4 regions of the Ectothiorhodospira sp. 9100 genome follow, and region 3 is predicted to be linked to each of the others. Evidence: predicted binding sites of a transcription regulator. Region 3 holds the regulator's gene; each other region holds the start of a gene.
What was found. The regulator FliA, encoded in region 3, starts transcription of late flagellar genes. The targets are predictions, from matches to a motif close to GCTAAAGTTNNNNNNNNNNCNGCCGATA.
Positions count from the first base shown of each region.

Region 1: the regulator FliA is predicted to act here: its motif matches at 2,786-2,813, upstream of LPW29_RS04895 (methyl-accepting chemotaxis protein).
Region 2: the regulator FliA is predicted to act here: its motif matches at 2,570-2,597, upstream of LPW29_RS07050 (methyl-accepting chemotaxis protein).
Region 4: the regulator FliA is predicted to act here: its motif matches at 2,801-2,828, upstream of LPW29_RS04175 (YjfB family protein).

Region 1 is NZ_JAJNAN010000010.1:3,753-8,209, forward strand. It holds gene LPW29_RS04890 (sensor histidine kinase) at 1-1,047, opposite strand, end outside; gene LPW29_RS04895 (methyl-accepting chemotaxis protein) at 1,082-2,713, opposite strand; gene ubiD (4-hydroxy-3-polyprenylbenzoate decarboxylase) at 2,870-4,333, opposite strand; gene xth (exodeoxyribonuclease III) at 4,345-4,457, opposite strand, start outside.
Region 2 is NZ_JAJNAN010000016.1:31,853-36,309, reverse strand. It holds gene LPW29_RS07065 (DUF1538 domain-containing protein) at 1-50, shown strand, start outside; gene LPW29_RS07060 (P-II family nitrogen regulator) at 47-394, shown strand; gene LPW29_RS07055 (CBS domain-containing protein) at 445-834, shown strand; gene LPW29_RS07050 (methyl-accepting chemotaxis protein) at 894-2,510, opposite strand; gene LPW29_RS07045 (DUF3422 family protein) at 2,807-4,114, opposite strand; gene LPW29_RS07040 (amino acid-binding protein) at 4,125-4,457, opposite strand, start outside.
Region 3 is NZ_JAJNAN010000004.1:56,762-61,218, reverse strand. It holds gene flhA (flagellar biosynthesis protein FlhA) at 1-183, shown strand, start outside; gene flhF (flagellar biosynthesis protein FlhF) at 251-1,765, shown strand; gene LPW29_RS02510 (MinD/ParA family protein) at 1,749-2,639, shown strand; gene LPW29_RS02505 (RNA polymerase sigma factor FliA) at 2,651-3,373, shown strand; gene LPW29_RS02500 (chemotaxis response regulator CheY) at 3,476-3,856, shown strand; gene LPW29_RS02495 (protein phosphatase CheZ) at 3,866-4,457, shown strand, end outside.
Region 4 is NZ_JAJNAN010000008.1:14,643-19,099, forward strand. It holds gene LPW29_RS04150 (Hsp20/alpha crystallin family protein) at 1-40, opposite strand, end outside; gene LPW29_RS04155 (DUF2835 domain-containing protein) at 141-368, opposite strand; gene LPW29_RS04160 (YicC/YloC family endoribonuclease) at 374-1,240, opposite strand; gene LPW29_RS04165 (PilW family protein) at 1,323-1,886, opposite strand; gene pilV (type IV pilus modification protein PilV) at 1,883-2,335, opposite strand; gene LPW29_RS04175 (YjfB family protein) at 2,539-2,736, opposite strand; gene LPW29_RS04180 (metal ABC transporter permease) at 2,856-3,797, opposite strand; gene LPW29_RS04185 (metal ABC transporter ATP-binding protein) at 3,797-4,457, opposite strand, start outside.

The DNA of each region.
Region 1 (4,457 bases), on a different contig from region 3:
CGCGGCACTGACCAGTCGACGCACAGGTTCATCGCGCACGCGAGGGGGGTTTCTACGGCCAAAATCCATTAACTGGCGCACGATTCGGTCCATCCGGCCCACTTCCTGACGAATCTCAGCCAGGGCCCGGGCCTGCGGCGTGTCCGCCTCCACCCGACGCAGGGCCCGTTGGGCCTGTCCGTTGATCACCCCCAGTGGGGAACCCAGCTCATGGGCCACCCCCGCCGCCAGCTGGCCGATCGCGGCCAACTTTTCAGAGTGGCGCAGGCGTTCCTCCAGGGCTGCCTGATGGCGGCGCTGGGTCTCCAGCTCGGCATTGGAGCGATCCATGTTATCCAGCATTCGATTCATGGCCTCAGCCAGCACTCTCAACTCCCGCGGCCCGGCACCCGTCACCCGTAACTGACGATCTCCCTGACCCACCCGTGCCATGGCATTGACCAGGCGGCTCACATGACGCCCCACCGCTCGTTGATGACCGAACACCACCACCGTAATGAACAGCAGGCTGAGAACCCCCAGGGCGGTGAGGGCGCGGGAGCGCACCTGCGTCAGGTCGTCATGAAAATCACCACCATGGCGGGTCACCTGGAGCAGTCCGTTGATACGGCCACCGGCATCGCTCAGGGGCATGAAAAAGGAGTAGATCTCCTGGCCACTCCGATCGTCACAGGCGCCATGGGTACCCGTTACCGTAGCAAGACGGGCATCCCGCCGACGATCCATGGACGGGCTGCGTGGGCCACTGGCTGCCACCAGTTCTCCCTGGTGATCATAAACGTAGGCACCGTAGACCTGATCGATGCGAAAGGCGGAATCCAGGGCCTGCTGGATATTACTCCGCTCGCCACGGGAGAGGGCGTCGCTCAGGGGCAGATGAATGGCGCGTGCCACCAGCTCGATATCGTGCTGCATCCGCGTTTCCATGTGCGACTCGAGGGTCTTGAGGCCAGACCAGCCCGCCAGAAGCACGATGATCAGCAAGGGGGCGAGCACAAAGGCGAGCAGGGCAGCCCGCAGGCTGTAAGGATACCCAGGAAGTTTCATGGCAATGGCCGGGTGGTGGATTCAGGCGACGCGATTAGCCGCTTTGATCATGATACCCGATACGAAAACCACCCCAGTGACGTCCTTTGACGAAGATGGGCACGGAGAGATCATGCATGATCTCTCCGGTGTCCCGCTTGTAAGTCTGCAACAAATAGGGTTTTTGATGCGAACCGCAGCGGGATCCGGTGCGGTCCTTGAAGATGCGCTTGGTGCGGTTATTGGCCAGATCCTTCTCATAATCGCCGGTCAGGGCCTTGGCATAACGCCGGTTATGGGTGGGGAAATAGCCCCGATCATCCACAGCACCGGCATAGGCGATAAAGCGATGGCGCTCCAGGATGGGCTCCTGTATGGCTGGCAGCACCTGATCGGTGAAATCGTCAAAGCGTGTCTTGTGCTTTACCGGGTCGGTATCCGGTATCGGCTTGTAGTTGCGGTCGAAGAGATCCTCCAGGCGAATGCGCCCGGCATCCACCGCCGCTTCGAAGGCACGGCCCACAGCGGCAGCAGCCTGTTCCGCCTCATGGCGCACCTGATCATGCAGGCCTCCCAGTCCCACATCCCCCAGGAGTTCATAAATCAGTTCTGCCCGTTCCGCCAATTGTTCCGCCTGCGCGGACAAATGACTGACATCATCCTCCGTCTCCCGTAGATGGCTGCTCACGGTCTGAATCGCCCGGGTCACCTCATCGAGATGTTGATGGTTCTGCTCGGCGCCACTGACCACCGTCTGGATGCAATTATCGGCATTGGCAGAGTGATTGAGGATGTCAGAGAGGTGCTGATCCACCTTCACGGTGCGATCGGCACTGCCCTGGACTGACTCCACCAACTGCTGCATGGTGGAGGCGGCCTGGTGGGTTTCGGTATTGATCTCCTGCACCATCTGGCCAATCTCGCCGGTGGCCTGCGAGGTACGGTTGGCCAGGCTGCGCACCTCATCGGCCACCACCGCGAACCCCCGTCCCTGTTCACCGGCTCGGGCGGCCTCGATGGCCGCATTCAAGGCCAGCAGATTGGTCTGTTCGGCAATGCCACTGATCACCTGGGTGATGCGCTGGATCTCGCCAGCCCGGCCCTCGAGACGGGACATGAGTTGCGAGGCCTGCTCCATGCGGGCCTTCATCTCCTCCATATGACTCAGGGCGTCTTCCACGCAGGCATGACCGTCGTGACTGGCCTCGTTGGTCAGACGAGCGCTCTCGGCTGCCTGTTCTGAACTCTCCACGGAGGTCTGCACCGTGGCGGAGATCTGCCCGGAGGCATCAGCAATACCATTGACGGTGGAGACCTGGGAGTGAACCCGCTGCTTCAGGGTGACCGAGGCGTGGGACACCTCCGCGGCGGAAACGGCGATACGCGATCCCGTATCGGCCAATCGCCCCGCCAGCTTACCTTGCTGATCCAGGGCCTGGGCGATGATCTTGACCCGGCTATCATCATGATCACCCAGTGGGGTAGGGGTGCGGGAGCGGCAGCGCGTGTACAGCGCCTCCAGGTTCCGTTCCCGGGGTGCCACTTGCAGTCTGTCCATCACCGCCACGGCACCGCCGGTGGCGAGCACGGAAGCCAGGATGGCCGATCCCGGCCCGGGCCCCAGCAACCACACGAGACTGAGGGCCAGCAATCCGGACAGTACCACCAGGCCGGTCATAAGGAGCATGCGTTGTGTCATGGCGAGATCCGTGATGAGGAAAACACGGGGCGCCTGCCGGGCGCCTCCCTGCGAGTTCAGTATCGGCCAATACCGTCAGGCCTGTAGGGTTTGATTCACCTCAATTTACCCCCAGTACCCCTATGTGCAAAGCACACCGGTCGGCTAGATGCCCAGTTCGTCCCAAATCTCATCAACCCGTCGTTTCACCTCGTCACTCATGACGATGGGCGTACCCCACTCCCGTTGAGTCTCTCCAGGCCACTTGTTGGTGGCATCAAAACCCATTTTGGAACCGAGGCCGGAGACAGGAGAGGCAAAATCAAGATAATCAATAGGGGTATTATCGATAGTGACCGTATCCCGACCGGGATCCATACGGGTGGTCATGGCCCAGATCACGTCCTTCCAGTCCCGCGCATTCACATCATCATCCACGATGATCACGAACTTGGTGTACATGAACTGACGCAGGAAGGACCACACGCCCAGCATCACCCGCTTGGCGTGGCCCGCATACTGTTTACGGATACTCACCACCGCCAGACGGTAGGAACACCCCTCCGGCGGGAGATAGAAATCAACGATCTCGGGAAACTGCTTTCGCAGGATGGGCACAAACACCTCATTGAGGGCCACGCCCAGGATGGCCGGCTCGTCCGGTGGCCGACCCGTATAGGTGCTGTGATAGATGGGGTCCGGGCGATGCGTCATGCGTTCCACGGTGAACACCGGAAAGCTGTCCACTTCATTGTAATACCCGGTATGGTCGCCAAATGGCCCCTCAGGTGCCATGTCATCCGGATGGATCACGCCCTCCAGAATGATCTCGGCGGTGGCCGGCACCTGCAGATCATTGCCCAGACAAGTGGTCAGTTCCGTGCGGGAACCCCGCAGTAAACCCGCAAAGGCATGCTCCGAGAGGGTATCGGGCACCGGGGTGACGGCCCCCAGGATGGTGGCAGGATCGGCACCCAGGATCACGGAGACCGGGAAGGGTTTGCCAGGGTGGGCCTTTTGCCATTCCCGAAAATCCAGGGCGCCCCCGCGATGGGATAACCAGCGCATGATCACCCGGTTGCGACCGATCACCTGCTGCCGATAAATCCCCATGTTCTGACGTTCCTTGTGGGGGCCGCGGGTCACCACCAGACCCCAGGTGATCAAGGGACCGGCATCCCCCGGCCAGCAGACCTGCACGGGGAGTTCTCCAAGGTCCACTTCATCCCCCTTCTTGACCACGCTCTGACACACCCCGTGACGTACCTTTTTGGGCGCCATGTCCAGCACCTTCTTGAAGACAGGCAGGGTACTCCAGGCTTCCTTGATCCCCTTGGGCGGATCGGGTTCCTTGAGGAAGGCCAGCAACTTGCCCACCTCGCGCAGGGCTTCCACAGAATCCTCGCCCATGCCTAGAGCCACCCGGCGGGGGGTGCCAAAGAGATTGCCCAACACCGGCATGCGATGTCCGGTAGGGTTCTCGAAGAGCAGGGCAGGGCCCTCGGCGCGGAGCGTGCGATCGCAGATCTCTGTCATCTCCAGGCGCGGGTCGACGGGCGTCTGGATGCGCTTTAATTCGCCCATGGCCTCCAGGCCCTGGATGAACTCGCGAAGGTCACGATATTTCATGATGGTCCGGTCTACAGGTGAAAGTCGGCAACGACGGGCGCATGGTCGGAGGGGCGCTCCAGTCTTCGTGGCGCCACATCGATTGTACTGGCGGTACACTGCCCGGCCAGGGCGGTTGTGGCCA
Region 2 (4,457 bases), on a different contig from region 3:
ATGCTATCGCCGTCGAACTTGCCAATCGCTGGAGGCAGCAACCGTCATGAAGTTTGCCGTGCTGGTGGCCATTCTGGCCGAAAACCTGGAAGAAAAGGCCATTGACGTGGCGCGCAAGGCCGGGGCAGGTGGCGTGACCATCCTCGATGCCCGCGGTATTGGTGGCAAGGAAAAGAAGACATTTTTTGGGCTGACCTATGAAGGCAGCCAGTCGGCGCTTGTCTTCGTGCTGGAAAAAAAACTCTCCCTGGCCGTGATGAAGTCCCTGCGCGATGAACTGGACCTGAAATCCCACTCCCATGGTGTGGTTTTCACGGTGCCCCTGGAGCATATCGCGGGGATCGACCTGCGTCAGGTGGAGCGCTTCGAGGAGCGTATCAAGGACGACATCTAGGCCTGACTGGTCGCCCCGGGCCGTCCCTTCATACTACCCAGAGGTTATTCATGCTGGTCAAAGATCTTATGGTCAAGAACGTGGCGACCATTTCTCCACTCGCAACCATCCGCGAAGCCATGCTGGAGATGAAGCGCCACCGGGTGAAGTCTCTGGTGGTGGATAAGCGACAACCTCATGATGCCTACGGCATCATCACCTATACCACCATATTGCGGACCATTGTTGCGGAAGAGGGGGATATTGATCTCGTCAATGTCTATGACGTGTGTTCAAAGCCCGTGATCACCGTGCCGGCGGAGATGGAGGTAAAGCATGTGGCACGGTTGATGGTGCTGCAGCGTATTCGTCGCATTGTGGTGTTGAACAATAACGATATGGTCGGTCTGATCACCATGAACGACATTGTCTCGGCCATCGTGGAGATGTCGGAGAGTTGAGCAATGCCAGGGGCGACGGGATCGTCGCCCCTCTCCTGGATGCCCCCGGCTCCGAGTGTTCAGACCTTGAAGCGCCCCACCAGGTCCTGAAGCTCGTTGGCCAGCCTGGAGAGTTGCTCCGACGCCTGGGTGGTTTCCCGGGCGCCCTGGGCATTCTCCTCGGCGGCATCGGAGATGCTGGTCACGTTCCGGTTCATCTCCTCGGCCACGGCGCTTTGTTCCTCGGCTGAACTGGCCACCTGCGTATTCACATCGTTGATGGTGCTCACCGCCTGGGTGATGGAATCCAGAGAGTGCCCCGCCTCCGCGGCACTGTCGCGGCTGGATTGCGCATACTGCTGACTTTCCTCCATCACCACCACCGCGCGCTGGCTGGTCTGTTGCAGGCGCTCGATCATCTCCTGGATTTCCTGGGTGGAGCTCTGGGTACGGGTGGCCAGAGAGCGCACCTCGTCGGCCACCACCGCGAATCCGCGTCCGGCCTCTCCGGCACGGGCGGCCTCGATGGCCGCATTCAGGGCCAGCAGGTTGGTCTGCTCGGCAATGCCCCGGATCACGTCCAGCACCTTGCCGATCTGCTCGCTGTCCTTGTCCAGGTCGCGGATGACATCGGCGGCCCGCTGCACTTCCTCGGCCAGTTTCTCGATGCGGTCCAGGGTGCCGGCGACCACATCCTTGCCACTCAGCGCCGCGCCCTGAGCATCACGGGTGGCATCAGCACCCTGTTGCGCACTGCGCGCCACCTCCTGGGCCGTGGCGTTCATTTCGTTCATGGCCGTGGCCAGTTGGTCCACCTCGGAACGCTGGCGGCTCACGCCGGCATCGGTGCGCTCCGTAATGGCGGCCAGGTCAGTCGCGGCCCGGGCCAGATGGGACGTGGAATCCAGTATGCGGCTGATGAGGTCGCGGAAGTTGTCCATCATGGCGTTGAAGGCCCGCGCGGCCTCACCGATCTCGTCCTTGCCCTCGACTTTCAGCCGATGGGCCAGATCACCGTCCCCCTCTGCAATTCCCTTGAGCCCCTGGGCCATGTGGTTGAGAGGCGTGGTGACGAAGCGTCGCACGAAAAAGTACAGCAAGAGCAGTATCGGAACGCTGACGGCAATGGCCAGCAGGGTGATGCTCCAGCCAAAGCGCTGAACGGCGGCATTCACCTCGTCCAGCCGAACCTGCATGCTGACGGCGCCCAGGATGTCACCCTCGGCCGCCATGGCATGGCAGGAGGTGCAGTTCTTGCCCAGATAGTCCGTTTGGTTGATGACCGGCAACACCGCTCGGAGCAAACTTCTATCCTCCGACAGGGCCAGATGGGGCTCACCCGTCTCGAGAACCGCTCGCTCTGTGGCATCCTGGGGCTGTTCATGTTCGGTGCCCGGGCCGTATTGCTGGGCCACCGGTTGTCCACGCAACACGCGAAGATCCGAGACACTCTGGAGTTCGACGATTTGATCAAGGAATTCATCCCGCCGATGGGTGGTGCCAGTGATCATCATGGTGGTCAGGCCAGCCATGGTCATTTCATGGATGGTGGAGGAGAAGCCCTCCGCCTGCTCGATAGCCGTGCCACGCTGCTCGTGGATGGCCCAGAGGATCATGCCCGCCCAGGCAGGCACGAGTATCAACCACATGGCGCCCACCAGGCGGACCCAGATCGGCAGGTCTGAAATACGTCGCATTGCGATTCCCCGTTGGCTGCCAGGCCCTTGGCAGGATTTCTTTCGTGTCCGCCAGATTATATCGGCAGAAACCGCGTTAACTTGACCGTCATCCATCCTTGGCGGATGCGCCGGCGGTTTGGGCCGACAAGGGGTTCCTTGTGCTGAGGGTGTGCTGTACTTGCCGAGGCATTATGCCATGCGTCCAGCGAACGCGCCCCTAACTCCCCTGCATCTTGATGGTGAGGCACTTCCGATGATGAAAGATACGTTCCAGGCCCCTCCCCCTTCGGGTGAGAGGGAGAGGGGAGAAGAGATCAGTGCGCGCCCTTTTCGTCCGCGAGGATGCGCCGCTTGACGCGTTGCAGGAACAGCCAGGCGCTGAGGGCCACCACGGGGGTGGCGAGGCCCATGCCCAGGGTGGTGCTGATGGGGATGCCCTGGCTCTCCAGCCCTTTGAGCGCGTAACCCACCAAACCCACGCCGTAATAGCTGATGGCGATGACAGAAAGCCCTTCCACGGTATCCTGCAGTCGTAGTTGCAGTCTGGCGCGGCGGTCCATGGATTCCAGCAGGTTGCGGTTCTGGCCTTGCAGGTTGACCTCTACCCGAGCCCTGAGCAAGGCGGTCAAGCGCGCTGCCCTCTCGGCCAGCCCGCGTTGCCGCTCTCCCACGGAGTCGCAGGTGGCCACGGCTGGTGCCAGGCGGGCTTCGAGAAACTCGGTGAAGGTCTGCAGGCCCTCGATACGTCGCTGCCGCAATTGTTCCAGGCGTTGCTGGACCACATGATAATAGGCCCGGGAGGCATCGAAGCGGTAGGTGGTCTGGGCTGCCACGGCCTCAATCTGGGAGGCTAGATGGGTGAGGTCGGCCAGCAGTTGCCCCTGGGTCTCGCCGGAGTGGTGACTGCCCTGCTCGGTCATGCGGGCCGCCAGTTCCGCGAGCCGACGGTCTGCCGTGCCCAGGGAGCGGCTGGCCTTGCGGGCCATGGGCAGACCCATCAATGACATGGCCCGATAGGCGTTCACCTCGAGGATGCGCTTGATCAGTCGACCGGCCTGGGCCTCGGTGAGATTGTCGTTGCGCAGCAGGACGCGGGCAAAACCATCCTCATGGATACGCAGGTCCGACCAGGCGCGCCCCTTGCCGCCCACCACCTCGGAACCGATGATGATGTTGTCGCCAAACAACGCCGAGAGTTCATCAAGGCTGCGCTCAGGCATATCTGAAGACTCCAGCGCCAGGGAGACGGCGGAAATCAACTCCCCGGGAGAATTCTCCAGCCAGTTGTCTGGCAGGCGCTCGATGACCGGATGCTCGAATGGGTGTGTGAAGGGGCCGCAATGGGTGAAGGTGTAGGTGACAAACTCCGTATGCCGTTCCCAGTGCAGCCGGATATCCCCCAGGGTTGCCACATAATACTGACCCACCTGTTCCGGGATGGGCACCCCGAAGTGTTCCAGCAGGCGATGCAGGTGGCGGGTATTGATGCCGCTGCCCCGTTCGCCGCACAGAAAGGCCAGATGCGATACCCGCGCCGGTGCCTGGGTGGGCTCGAAGGTGCGGGCGTGCAACTCGTTATTGAGGGCACGGCGGAGGGCGTGTTCCTTGAAGGGCAGCGTCATGGTCCTGGGTTCATTCTGCGGCGGCAAAGAGTTCTTCCGCATCGATCAGATGCCCGCCAGCGGCCTGCAGTTGCTCGATGGCCCGGTCCGGCTGCTCAAAGCGGAAGATCAGGGCGGCGCGATCGCTGCGGCGCAGCGGGAAGGCGTACATGTATTCGATCTTCAGATCCGCCCGGCCGGCCACCTGCAGGACCTCGGCGAGCCCCCCCGGGCGGTCTTCCACATCCACGGCGACCACCTCGGTGAGCTTGACCACCCAGCCCGCGTCCTTGAGGACCCGTTCGGCCTTTTGCCAGTCGCGCACGATGATGCGCAGGATACCGAATTCGGCGGTATCGGCCAG
Region 3 (4,457 bases):
GCCTCCAAGCGCCAGGAAATGTCCGGAGAACCCTCCGTCCTGGTGGTCTCGCCCGACATCCGGCCCTGGATGGCCCGCTGGTTACGCAGTGCTGTACGGGGGCTGAATGTACTGGCCTACACCGAGATACCGGATAACAAGCAGATCCGGGTGGTGGCCACCGTGGGACGGGAAGAGACCTGACGGGTGAAATGCAGACCGGCCTGGGTCATGTGCCGGGGTCGGGATAAAACGGATAACGGGTATCGACATGAAGATTAAACGCTATTTTGCACCCGACATGCGCCAGGCGATTCGTCAGGTGCGTGACAGCCAGGGTCCGGATGCGGTGATCCTCTCAAGTCGCAGCGTGGACGGAGGGATCGAACTGATCGCCGCCATCGATTACGACGAGGACCTGGTGACGGAGATGGCGGATCAGGCAGGTCATGAGGAAGATCCGCGGGCTGCCTCGGGATCTGAATCCTCGCCGCGGGACGATGGGCTCGAGGAGGACCTGCTCTCGTTGAGTGTCGATACGACCTCGACGCCTCGAGGGCGGACCACCCCCTCGCGTCATGGAGACTCCTGGGCCCGTAGACCTCGGGATACGGACTCCCCCGGGAACACGATGGAGTCGTCGGGTGATGACCCCTTGAGCGCGATGATGACACCTCTGGTTGAGCCGCCGGCCAAGGCCAAGGCCAAGGGCCGTCCCTCCCGCAAGACGGAGGCGGGTCCGGCCAAGGCCGGGACAGCAGCTCAGGGTGACCCCGAGGATGCTGCCTTCAAGGCCATGCGCAAGGAAATTCAGGGTTTGCGCGGGCTGTTGCAGGAGCAGCTTTCGGTACTGATGGATCAGGAATTTGCCCGTTCCGAGCCTTGGCGTGCCGCTATTGTTCAGCGCCTGGCCTCCATGGGGGTGGATCACGAAGTCGCCAGGACAGTGGCCAGTGCAGTGGAGTTGGATGAGGCTCCTGGTGCCGGTCGGTTCGAGCCCGTGGAGGGCTGGTCCGAGGCCCTGCGCCAGTTGGCGGCCCTGCTGCCCATCGCGGACGATGATCTGCTGGATCACAATGGTATCATTGCCTTTGTGGGTCCCAGCGGCGTGGGTAAGACCACAACGCTGGCCAAACTGGCGGCGCTGGTCAGCCTGCGGCACGGGCAGGAGTCCATCGCGATCATCACCACCGATGTCTATCGTCTGGGCGCTCATCGTCAGTTGCAGACCATCGGTCAGTTACTGGGAGTGACCGTTCATCTGGCGCAGACAGAGCAGCAACTCAAGGATATGCTTAGGCGGGTGAAGTCCAAAAGGCTTGTATTGATCGACACGACCGGAACCAATCAGCGTGACAAGGACATGCTCGATGAGCTTGCCCGAGTGACGTCGACGTCTGCCGCCCGGGTGATGCTGGTCATGGCGGCCAACGTGCAAAAGGCAGTGGTGGACGAGACCCTGAGCGGATTCAGCGGGTTGCAGCCCCAGGGCTGCATCTTGACCAAGATGGATGAAGCCGCCAGCCTGGGCGAGGTGTTGTCCGCCCTGATCTCATCCCGGCTGCCGCTTAATTTCATCAGTGCAGGCCAGAGGATCCCCGAGGATTTGCTGGCCGCCAGTGCCCCGCGGCTGGTTCAGATGGCGGCGGCGGCGCTTGAGGCCCCGGAGAGGTATTCCGAGCGTCGGCCTCGTTCCCTGTCGCGGGCACGGCAATCGCCCGTGACCCCGCGTCCTGACAGTGTCAACGATCTTAGCGCCAGGTTTACCCATGCCTTCACCCAGTGAGAATCAAAGCAGCGCCTCGGGGCGTCGGGATACGTCCCGGCCGGTTCGGGTGATTGCCGTGTCCAGCGGCAAGGGGGGGGTGGGCAAGACCAATGTATCGGTGAACCTGTGTGCCGCCATGGCGCGTGCAGGCAAGCACGTCATGCTCATGGATGCGGACCTGGGGCTGGCCAATGTGGATCTGCTGTTGGGGTTGCAGCCCAAGAGGAATCTGTCTCACGTACTGGAGGGACATTGTTCTCTGGACGAGGTGGTGGTGGAGGGCCCCAACGGTATACTGATTGTGCCGGCAGCTTCGGGTATCGCCGATATGGCTGACCTGGGTCGCGCTCAGCATGTAGGCATCATCCATGCCTTCAGTGAACTCACTCACCCGCTGGATGTGTTGGTGGTGGATACCGCCGCCGGTCTCCATGACAGCGTGACCAGTTTCTGTCGGGCCGCCCATGAGGTGTTGGTGGTGGTCTGTGATGAACCGGCTTCCATCACGGATGCCTATGCACTGATCAAGGTCCTGTATCGGGATCACGGGGTGATGCGGTTTCGCATCCTGGCCAACATGGTGCGCAATGAGCAGGAAGACGAGGGGCGGAGTCTGTTCCGCAAACTGGTCGCCGTCTGTGACCGTTTTCTCGACGATGTCATGCTCGACTATGTGGGCTCGATTCCTTACGACGATTATCTTCGCAAGGCGGTGCAACGTCGTCAGTCCGTGGTTGAGGCCTTTCCTTCATCACCGGCTGCCCGATCCTTCAGGGCCTTGCCCTCGCGCATTGAGCAGTGGCCCATGCCGCGGGGGGCCCGGGGGGGAATCGAATTTTTCGTGGAACGTCTGATCAATACCGATCAGAGTGACCTGGAGCCAGCGCCATAAGCGGTCTTGCCATGTATGCCAGCCAACAGTTGGACCCCAATACCCTGGTGGATGAGCATGTCACCCTGGTGAAGCGTATTGCCTATCACCTGCTGGCGCGCCTGCCTTCCAATGTTCAGGTCGATGATCTGATTCAGTCAGGCATTATCGGCCTGCTGGAGGCTGCCCGTCAGTATGATCCATCCCAGGGTGCCAGTTTCGAGACCTATGCCGGTATCCGCATTCGCGGCGCCATGCTGGATGAGGTCCGTCGCAGTGACTGGACGCCCCGTTCCGTCCATCGACACTCGCGACGGATCAGCGAGGTGATCCGTCAGATCGAGAATCGGGAGGGACGGGAGGCCTCGGCGGCGGAGATTGCGGAGGCGCTCGGTGTGGACATGACCACCTACCAGGATATGCTCCGCGATGCAGTCTCAAGCCGGGTGCTGGGCTTTGACGACCTGGGGGATGCGGACTCCTCGGTAGACAACCTGCTGACCTCCGATGGGCCGGATCCCCTGATGGATCTGACGCGAACCGATTTCAAGAAGGCCCTGGTGGACAACATCGGCGAGTTGCCGGAACGGGAAAGACTCGTGTTGTCCCTGTATTATGACGAGGAATTGAACCTGCGAGAGATTGGCCAGGTGTTGGGGGTCAGCGAATCCCGGGTTTGCCAACTCCATGGTCAGGCACTGATGCGACTGAAGGCACGCATGGGCGACTGGGTAGGGGATGGCGTCCGGGTCTGAGACGCCCTCAAGGCTGCCGAAGTCTGGAACACGTATTCATTCTGCGCGGTGGACGCGCAGCTAACGATTTGCGCATCACTGGAGGTTTTTGTGGATAAGAATATGAAGATCCTCATTGTGGATGACTTTTCCACAATGCGTCGCATCATCAAGAACTTGCTGCGGGATCTTGGGTACAACAATACCTCCGAGGCGGATGACGGACATACGGCGTTACCCATGCTGCAAAATGGTAACTTCGATTTTCTGGTCACCGATTGGAACATGCCCATCATGCCCGGTATTGATCTGCTACGGGCGGTCCGGGCGGATCCCCGCATCAAGGACATGCCGGTGCTCATGGTGACCGCGGAAGCCAAGCGTGAACAGATCGTGGAGGCGGCCCAGGCGGGCGTGAACGGCTACATCGTCAAGCCGTTCACGGCCGAAACCCTGCGGGAAAAGATCGACAGGATCTTCGAACGCCTCGAGCAAAACGGTTGATCATTCCCCATGGATACTCGCCAAGACAGTGACAAAGAGGCCCTGTTCAGGAAGGAACAACTGGAACGGGCCCGGGAACTGGTTCAGATGATGGAAGCCGGTCACGAAGACAAGGCCGGCCATCTGATCGAGGAACTGGGCCGCATGCACGAGAGCATGCTGTTCCAGGAACTGGGCAAACTGACCCGTGATCTGCATGAGGCGCTTAACAGCTTCCGCCTGGATACTCGCCTGTCTGAACTCACTCATCAGGACATTCCCGATGCCAAGGAGCGTCTGAACTACGTGGTGGCCATGACCGAGCAGGCGGCCCACCGTACGCTCAATGCAGTGGAGGACAACCTGCCCGTGGCCGAGTCGCTGGCCAGTCGAGCCGGAGAGTTGGGTGGGGAATGGGCGCGCTTTCGCCAGCGCGAGATGTCCCTTGAGGAATTCAGACAGGTGAGCCAGCAATTGAGCGATTTTCTCGCGGATACGGAGCGGGATGCGGAGAAGCTGCGCAAGGGGCTGTCCGAAGTGCTCATGGCCCAGGATTTTCAGGATCTGACCGGTCAGGTGATTCGCCGGGTCATGACCCTGGTGCAGGATCTGGAGGATAACC
Region 4 (4,457 bases), on a different contig from region 3:
GATTCAGCAGGCTCCAGGGTTCATAACGGGTCGTCAACATGGCTATCACCTCCACTTATCTCGTCAGTCAAGGCAACATCGCCTTTCGCTATCCGATATAGGGGTCGTGGGGAGAATTTCAAGGGTCATTGGATGACCGCTCATCCGGTGCCGATACGCTCCAGGGACTGCAGCCGGAATTGGTCGTCCACGGTCAGACGGAACCGCCCGCGTACGCCGTCATGGGTCACATGCGGGCGCAGGGCCGAGGCCGGGAACCGCACCGTGCGACCCTCCTGAGAAGAAGCCACCACGGAGGCCGCCGACCCGGAATAGTAGCGCAGGAATTCGTCACGGGGGATGTCCAGGCGAAAGTGATAGTGATGCACGGATGCTATTCCAGATTCTGGATCTGCTCGCGCATCTGTTCGATGAGCACCTTGAGCTCCACGGCAGCCTGGGTGGTTTCCATGTCATTGGACTTGGAACTCAGGGTGTTGGCCTCGCGGTTAAGCTCCTGCATGAGGAAATCCAGGCGCCGTCCCACCGGCTCGCGGCGTGCCAGCACGGCGTGGATCTCCTTCACGTGACCGTCCAGGCGATCCAGCTCCTCGGCCACGTCCAGCTTCTGGGCCTGCAGGGCCAGTTCCTGCTCCAGCCTGCCGGGCTCAAGGTCGGTGCCCAGTTCCTGAATGCGACTGCGAACCCGTTCGCGCAGGGCCTCCACCACCTGGGGTCGCCGTGCGCGCACCCGGGCCACCTGCTCGGCAAGGGCCTTGCAGCGGGCCTGAAGCAGTTCCTTGATGTGCGCCCCCTCACGACCGCGATTCTCCACCAGGGTGTTCAGAGCCTCATCCAGCAGTTCCAGGGCGGCGGTCATCACGGGTTGCAGATCCTGCTCGGGCTCGACCACCACGCCCGGCCAGCGCAGGATGTCCATCGCCGTCATGCGTGCTGCGTTCATCATCCAGTGTTCCACTCGCACGACCGTGCTGATCACCTCCTTGGCCAGTTCGTCGTTGAGCTCGATGGTGTCCTGGGCTGCGGCACCGCGACGAAACCGCAGGTTGCACTCCACCTTGCCCCGCCCCACCCGGGACTGGATGCGCTCGCGCACCTTGCCCTCCAGGCCGCGAAGCTCCTCCGGCAGCCGGGGTGAAATCTCCAGATAGCGATGATTGACGCTGCGCAACTCCCAGACAAGCGAACCGAATTCGCCCGAAGACTCGCATCGTGCAAAACCGGTCATGCTGTAAGACATGGGATCTCCCGATCATTGACTGAGACGTGATTGTAGCGGTTCAGGAGGTATTGGGGATAAATCCGTGGACGGCCCCTGATCACTACGGGGATGTACCTGGTGCCAGTATCCGGTTCCTCAATGCCACATGAAACTCCAGATCATGCTCCCGTAGCGGCACACCCTGCCCCACGCCACTTTGCAGCATCAGCCCCAATCGCACGGCCACCGGATCCGCCGCATCAGGCAGGAGGTCGGCCATCAGTTCGGAGCCGGGCTGGAAACCGCGCAGCAACTCATGGTTGTGCAGCGATCCATGCCGGCAGCGCAGGGCGTCGTTCTGGATGAAATAGGTCACCGCGTGCAGCCCTGGCGGTGCACCGCACCAGTCGATAACACGATCCCGGACCACCTCCAGCTCACCATCCGCATGGGTGACATGCTCGGCCCCGCGAATGTCCCGGGCCAGGTAGTCCACGGCAAAGGCCATGGTCTCCTGGAGCTGGGAGAACCGCTGGGCCTCCCGATAGGCGGTGTGATTGGCGAGGAAGACCTGCACCACACCGGCCATCAGGATCAGGCCGATCACCATGGCGACCATCAACTCGACCAGTGAAAAGCCCCGTACCCCTGGCCATGACTCGGCTGGACGATGTGCGGCGCTCATGGCAACCACGCCGACGGCGGTTGCAGCGCATATTCAAAGGCCGGCCCGCCGCTCCCTTCCTCCTCGAACCGACCATCCACCCACTGGATGCGTACGGTGCAGCCCGAGGCATCGCAGTTCAGCGCGCTATCGCCAGCCTCGGGCAGGCCGACGCGCTCGGGGGCATCGGGATCATGTTGCCAGTGGCCACGCCATGGCCCCTGCACGGATTCCGGGTCCGCCACACCCGTGGCTGCCGCCAGCCACAGACGTTCACCGGCATCCATGGCCATGATGCTGGCCACGGTGCGCTGGTAGGCGGAATGGGCACTTTGCAGGGAGAACAGTTGCAACCCCGCCAGGCCGAGCAGGCCGATGGAAAGCACCAGCAGCGCAACCAGGGCTTCGACGAGGGTGAAGCCTTGGAGACGACGGGGTGCTAAGGGGGGACAGGGAAGTCGGGCTGGCATGGGGGTCACCTCCTGTGACGATATCCATTTCCTTGTGGGCCGAGCCGAGGGCGGGCAGGGGCAGACTAAGCCAACCGGGCGAGGGCATCAAGTCCTTGCAGCCGCACCCCTCATCCCAACCCCTCTCCCCCAAGGGGCGAGGGGCTCAGTGAATCGGCCCCGAAGAGGCCGTTCCCAATAGGGGGCTACGCCTTCGGGGCCCGTCAGGCCGTCACATTGATGTTGTTGCCCAGATTGGCTGGCAGCACCTGGGCGCCCGGGTCGGGCAAGGCTTCCACCAGGTTGGCGGCCACCTGGGCTTGGGCATCAATCGCCTTCTTGGTCACGGCCGTTCCTACCTCAAGGGCGGTCTGCTGCTGACTCAACTGGGTGGAGAGATTGGCAATGGCACTGGCTTCCACGGAGACCTCCGATACATCGCATGCGTGAGTGTTGAACCGTCTTTCGAAGGTTCTCTGCTCGGGTTGGCGGCCAAACGGGAGTCAACTTGAGGGCGCCGGAGAGAAAATTTTTCCCACCGTCATGAGGTCGTGGTACCCGGCCCCTGGCGTCGGCGCCACCAGCGCCCCACCAGGCCATGACGGGGCGCTGCCAGCAGGGCCACGGTGAACAGTGCCGTGGCCACCAGCACAATGGCCCCCCCAGAGGCCAGATCAAACTGGAAGGAGAGATACAGGCCCAGCACCGCCGACAGCACCCCGGTGCCCACCGAAAGCAACATCATGGTGGTCAGCCGTTCCGTGAGCAGGTGGGCGGTGGCCCCGGGCGTGATGAGCATGGCCACCACCAGAATGATGCCCACCGTCTCCAGGCTGGCCACGATGGTCAGTGTGAGCAACAGGATCAGGCCGTAATGCACCACACTGGTGTTGAAACCCAGGGCCTGGGCCTGCATGGGGTCGAAGGTGTAGAGCACCAGGGGCCGATAAAAGATCCATATCGCCATCAGGGCCACCACACCGGAGAACAGGGTGAGCATCAGGGCCGGGTACTGAACACCCAGCACGTTCCCGAAGAGGATATGCATCAGATGGGTGTTGGTGGCGATCTTGCCGATGATCACCACTCCCAGGGCGAAGGCAAAGGTGAACATGAGTCCCATGGCCGCATCAGACTTGATGCGCGTGTGCCGCTCCAGGGCCCCAATCCCCAGGGCCGAGACGGCGCCGGCCAGGAAGGCACCGATGAAGAACGGCCAGCCCAGCAGATAGGCGATGGCCACACCAGGCAGCACCGCATGGGAAATCGCATCCCCCAGCAGCGACCAGCGCTTGAGCACCACAAAACACGACAACAATCCGCAGATGGCCCCTACCAGGATGGAGGTGAGCAGGGCCCGCTGCATGAAGGCGTAGTCAAAGGGGGCCGACAGGGCCTCGGGAAACAGCCCCACAATCATCATCAGCCCAGCGATCAGCGTGTCGATCATCGCCCTGCCCAGGGTCTCGAACCAGACCATCATCAGGCCTCCACCAACGGCTCATGGCCGCGCACCCACCCCGCCGCAGCGGTGCGGGCCAGCATCTCGTCCACCAGCATGTGCTCGGGGACCCCCATGCCCACCACCTGCCGATTGAGCAGCAACACCTTGTCGGCATAACGGCGGGCACTCTCCATATCATGAGTCACCATGATCACGGTGTGCCCCGACCGGCGCTCACCGTCCAGCACCTCCATGATGAGGTGTTCACTGGCGGTATCCACCCCGGCCAGAGGCTCGTCCAGCAGCAGTATCCTGGCCTCTTGGGCAAGGGCCCGAGCCAGCAGCACGCGCTTCTTCTGACCGCCGGACAGGGCACCGATGGGCCGGTCGGCATGATCCAGCATGTTCACGGCCTCCAGGCACTGATGCACCACAGCCCAGTGCCGGGGATCGCACCAGCGCGGCGGCAGGATGCGTCGCCAGAAGGCATCGCCGCGCATATGCCCATAGCGACCGGTGAGCACCGTATCCTTCACCGAGATGGGGAAGTCCCATTCCACCGCCTCCTGTTGCGCCATATAGGCCATGACCCCGGCGCGGCGCTGGCTGGCCGGATCTTCCCCCAGCACCCGCACGCGTCCCCGCAGGGCCTTCATCACCCCCAGCAGGATGCGAAACAGGGTGGACTTGCCGGCCCCA